Regions from separate parts of the Ralstonia condita genome, predicted to be linked through region 2. Evidence: riboswitches for the same ligand, from Rfam matches in the RefSeq annotation. Region 2 holds a riboswitch; the other holds the start of a gene.
The links. Region 2 has a riboswitch for glycine ahead of gcvT (glycine cleavage system aminomethyltransferase GcvT). Riboswitches for the same ligand answer to the same signal wherever they lie in the genome.
Positions count from the first base shown of each region.

Region 1: it holds a riboswitch for glycine, as region 2 does, so the genes downstream of both, R2N03_RS04780 (D-amino acid dehydrogenase) here and gcvT (glycine cleavage system aminomethyltransferase GcvT) in region 2, are expected to answer to the same signal.

Region 1 covers NZ_CATYWO010000001.1:1,006,751-1,009,195, forward strand. The annotation lists gene R2N03_RS04780 (D-amino acid dehydrogenase) at 1-1,104, opposite strand, end outside; glycine riboswitch at 1,277-1,372, opposite strand; gene R2N03_RS04785 (M20 aminoacylase family protein) at 1,445-2,445, opposite strand, start outside.
Region 2 covers NZ_CATYWO010000003.1:380,304-382,748, reverse strand. The annotation lists gene R2N03_RS13485 (hypothetical protein) at 1-173, shown strand, start outside; glycine riboswitch at 580-677, shown strand; glycine riboswitch at 690-817, shown strand; gene gcvT (glycine cleavage system aminomethyltransferase GcvT) at 947-2,074, shown strand; gene gcvH (glycine cleavage system protein GcvH) at 2,123-2,445, shown strand, end outside.

The DNA.
Region 1 (2,445 bases), on a different contig from region 2:
GCGGCCGCGTCCGACACGCGGCATCATGTTGGGCATCATGGGGCGCAGGCCCGCCCAAGGCACCACACTACGCGTGCTGACTCCCGGGAAGCATTCGCGCACCCAGTCAACCAGCGGGCGGATCCGATCGGCGCGGATGTCGCGGTTGATGCCGTTGAACTCCGCCGTGCCGGCCACCCGGAAGCGGTCCGCACCGAGCCGGCTGGTGACGAGCTTGGTCTCGTCGTCGAGCAGACTGACAGTGGGCGCACTGGCGCGGCTCTCTTCGTCGGTCAGGTTGACGGTGATGGAGTAGCCCTTGACGGGGTACACATTGACCCGGTCGCCCAGTTGGGCGGCCAGTTCCCGGCTGGCCACGCCAGCGCACACGACGACGCCGTCGAAACCATGTGTGGCGTTGTTTGCAACCACGGCGGCACGGCGCCCGTCGGTCGTCACGGTGTCGACGTCCTGGCCGCAGCGGATGTCCACGCCGAGCCGGGCTGCCGCAGCGGCCAGACCCGTGGTGAACTTGTGAATGTCACCGGTGGAGTCGCTTTCGGTGAAGTAGCCGCCGTAGTAGCGTCCGGCCAGGGTCGGTTCGATGGCGCGCATCTCTTCGGGTGTGACGGCGCGGCGCGGCAATCCGCCGGCAGCCAGCAGGGCCGATACGCGTCCGGCATGCTCAAAGCCGGCCTTGTGTCGATAGATGTGCAGGATGCCCTGCTTGCGAAGGTCGAAGTCGATGCCCTCTGCTTCTGCCCAGCCAAAGAGATGCTCGCGCGCGGCGATGGCCAGGCGCGCGGTCTCGATGGTGTTGGCGCGGTAGCGCGGGATGGCCGCAATGAACTCCGCAAACCAGCTCAGCTTGTGCCAGGTGGGGCGCGGGTTGAGCAGCAACGGGGCATCGCTGCGCAGCATCCACTTCATGCCTTTGAGCAGCGTGGACCAGTGCGTCCAGACCTCGGCGTTCGAGGCGGAAAGCTGGCCACCGTTGGCGAACGAGGTCTCCATGGCGGGATAGCGATGGCGCTCGAACAGCGTCACGGCGAATCCGCGGCGCGCAAGGGCATATGCGGTGGTCACTCCCGTGATTCCACCGCCAACTACGGCGATTGTCTTCATTGTTTCAGGTCTCTTGCGGACGTCAGGATGGGAAGCCCGTGACGCACGATGCGCAGCGGGCGCCCCCTCTGTCCTTGACCTGAGAGATTCGCAGCGGCCCGCAATCGCGGGCCGTGGCTTGCTCCTTCGGTACCGCCGGCTGACGATGAGGCCGGGGTTCTTCAGAGTGTGATGACGGATACCGGTCCGTTTGCCTGAGAGTTTCCGGGGCGGTTGCTCCTTCGGCGCTGCCCGCCTGGCGGTGGGCAGTCTCTCCCGGTATCGCGGGTAAAACCTTGCAATGTCTGGCCGTCACTATGCAACACAATGCGTGAAATGACCAGAGGGCAATCCCGAAGGGTCAGCGCAGGTATTGCTCGGTCAGCGTGACCCAGCATGCCGCGCCGATCGGGATCAGCTTGTCATTGAAGTCGTAGCCGTCGTTGTGCAGCGAGCAACCGACCCATGCCTGCCCCGCCATGCCGTTGCCCAGGGCGAAGTAGCAGCCGGGCATGCGCTCCAGCATCCAGGCAAAGTCTTCGCTGCCCATTTGCGCTGACGGCGGCATGCGCAGGACACGCTCACCGCCCACCACCGACGCCACGGCCTCGCGGGCGATACCGGCCTCGCGCGCACTGTTCTGGATGGCCGGTACGAGGCGCTCATACTCAATGTCCGCCGCCACCCCATACGAGGCAGCCTGGTGCGTGATCACCTCGCGGATGCGGCGCTCCAGCAGATCGCGCACGTCCGGCTTGGTGGCGCGCACGCTCAGCTTGAGCATGGCCGTCTCGGGAATGATGTTGTGCGTCGTCCCGGCGTGCATTTCGCCAACGCTGATGACGGCGGCGTCCACGGGCGCCACGTTGCGCGAAACGATGCCCTGCAGCGCCAGCACGGTGGCCGCCATGGCCAGCGTCGGATCGTTGGCCAGATTGGGGATGGCGCCATGGCCGCCGCGGCCGCGAAACGTCACGGTGACGCGGTCCGAGGAGCCGCCCAGCGGGCCTTCCTGCACGACGGCCGCACCCAACGGCAGCCCCGGTGCGTTATGGAACGCGTAGATGCCGTCACACGGAAAACGTTCGAACAGGCCATCGTCCATCATCGCCAGCGCGCCGGCCAGGCCTTCTTCGTCGGGCTGGAAGATCAGGTTGAGCGTGCCGCTGAAGTTGCGCGTGGAAGCGAGATATTCGGCGGCGGCCAGCAGCGTGGCGGTGTGTCCGTCATGACCGCAGGCATGCATGCGGCCCGGGACTTCGCTGGCGTAGGGCAGGCCCGTGCGTTCCTGCATCGGCAGGGCGTCCATGTCCGCTCGCAGGCCGATGCTGCGCGTGCCGTCGCCAACCTTGAGCTGGCCCA
Region 2 (2,445 bases):
TGAAGGAAGGCGAGATCACCAAGGGCCAGGCGCGCCAGCTGCACCGGGAAGACCACCAGATTCGCCAGGAAGAGCGCGACATGGCGGCTCAGAATGGCGGCGGCATCACCAAGCAGGAGCAGCGGACGCTGAACCAGCAGGAAAACCAGGTCAGCCGCCAGATCGGCAAGTAAGCCAGAGCACCACCCGCCAACACCCGCACTCCGGCCACACCCTTGGAGCTTGGCGATCCCGCCAGCGCCCCGAGGGTGTGGCCGTTGTCTTTGGCATTTGGCCTTTGACGTACCTGCCCTTGATGGCGCCTTGAATTTTCGTAACCGGGCGGAGGCGGGGAAAACTCGCTGCGCTCAGACAGTTCCCCGCCTTTTTTCCGCCCGCTTACGAAAATTCAAGGAGGCTTTCGCCATCTCGGGCGCGCCTTTCTTTTGCTTACTTTTCTTTGGCAAGACAAAGAAAAGTGAGTCGGTCCCGGCAGGGAACGAAAGGGGGGATGGACCCAAAGCATAAAACCGGCCCTCCTCTCAAAAACCGTCGAATCCCCCCCCAATTGACAATCCCATCCCCCTTCCGTACATTCGCGCCATCCATCCGGGAGAGCGTGCCCGCCGTATACGGCAAGGCGCCGCCGAAGGGGTAGCACCCGAAAACTCTCAGGCATCCAGGACCGGGCGGATCGGCGGACATGCGTCCGACCGCACTCTGGAGAGCTGGCGCCGCACGACCACTGCGGGCGCCCACCGAAGGGGCTCACGAACGGCGCGCACCGCTATGCGCCCCGCTTCGCAATCTCTCAGGTACCAAGGACAGAGGGGCCATCTGCGCAGCTTGTTGATCTTCATGGCGTCACCATGAGGGATCAGGCTGCGCGGGTGGCCTTTTTGCTTTTCTGGTTCCCGATCCATGCGCCGCGCCCAAGCCGCGGCGGCGCGCTCAGCCGAGAGATTCCATGACGCTCCAACACACGCCGCTCAATGCCATCCACCGCTCGCTGGGCGCCCGCATGGTCGACTTTGGCGGCTGGGACATGCCCGTCAACTACGGCTCCCAAATCGAAGAGCACCACGCCGTGCGCCAAGATGCCGGCATCTTCGACGTCTCGCACATGTGCGTGGTCGACCTCACCGGCGCGCGCGTGCGCGACTTCCTGCGTGGGCTGCTCGCCAACAACGTCGACAAGCTGCAGACGCCGGGCAAGGCGCTCTACAGCTGCATGCTCAACCCCAAGGGCGGCGTGATCGACGACCTGATCGTCTACTTCTTCCGGGAAGACTGGTTCCGCCTGGTGGTCAACGCCGGCACCGCTCCGACGGACCTGGAATGGATCGTCGCGCAGAACGCGGCCGCCGGCACCGACGTGACCATCACGCCGCGCCGCTCCGACAACAACGCTGGCGCCGAGCCGCTGGGCATCCTGGCCGTGCAGGGCCCGAACGCGCGTGCCAAGACCTACGCCGCGCTGCCCGGCACGCAGGCCGTGGGCGAGGCGCTCAAGCCGTTCAACGCCGGCTTCGTCACCGTGGAAAACGTGGGCGAAATCATGGTGGCCCGCACCGGCTACACCGGTGAAGACGGTTTCGAACTGGTCGTGCCGGCCGCGCAGATTGCGGGCGTGTGGGAGCGCCTCCTGCAAGCCGGCGTGCGCCCGGCAGGCCTGGGCGCGCGCGACACGCTGCGCCTGGAAGCCGGCATGAACCTCTACGGCCAGGACATGGACGAGCACGTGTCGCCGCTCGACGCCGGCCTCGCCTGGACGGTCGACCTGCAAAGCGAACGCGACTTCACCGGCAAGGCCGCGCTGCAAGCCGGCGGCCAGCGCGAACAGTTCGTCGGCCTGATCCTGCGCGACAAGGGCGGCGTGCTGCGCGCCCACCAGAAGGTCATCACCGCTGCCGGTGACGGCGAGATCACCAGCGGCACGTTCAGCCCGAGCCTGTCGCTCTCCATTGCACTGGCGCGCCTGCCCAAGGACGTGTCCATCGGCACCGACGTGCAGGTCGAAATTCGCGACCGCAAGTTGACCGCGACTGTGGTTAAACTGCCGTTCGTGCGCAATGGCAAGGCGCTGGTCAGCTGAACACCGAATCTGCATTCCCCCAATACCCATCTTCCGGAGAAACCTTTCATGAGCAACGTCCCCGCCGATCTGAAGTACACCGAACACGACGAGTGGATCCGCGTTGAAGCCGACGGCACGCTGACCATCGGCATCACCGACTTCGCGCAGGACGCGCTGGGCGACATCGTCTTCCTGGAACTGCCGGACGCTGGTCGCGCAGTCGCCAAGGACGAGGCGATTGCCGTGGTCGAATCGGTCAAGGCCGCCTCCGACATCTACGCCCCGGTCTCGGGCGAGATCATCGCCAACAACGCCGACGCCGCGGGCGCGCCCGAGTCGGTCAACGCCGGCGCCTACGAGGCCTGGCTGTTCAAGATCAAGCCGACCAA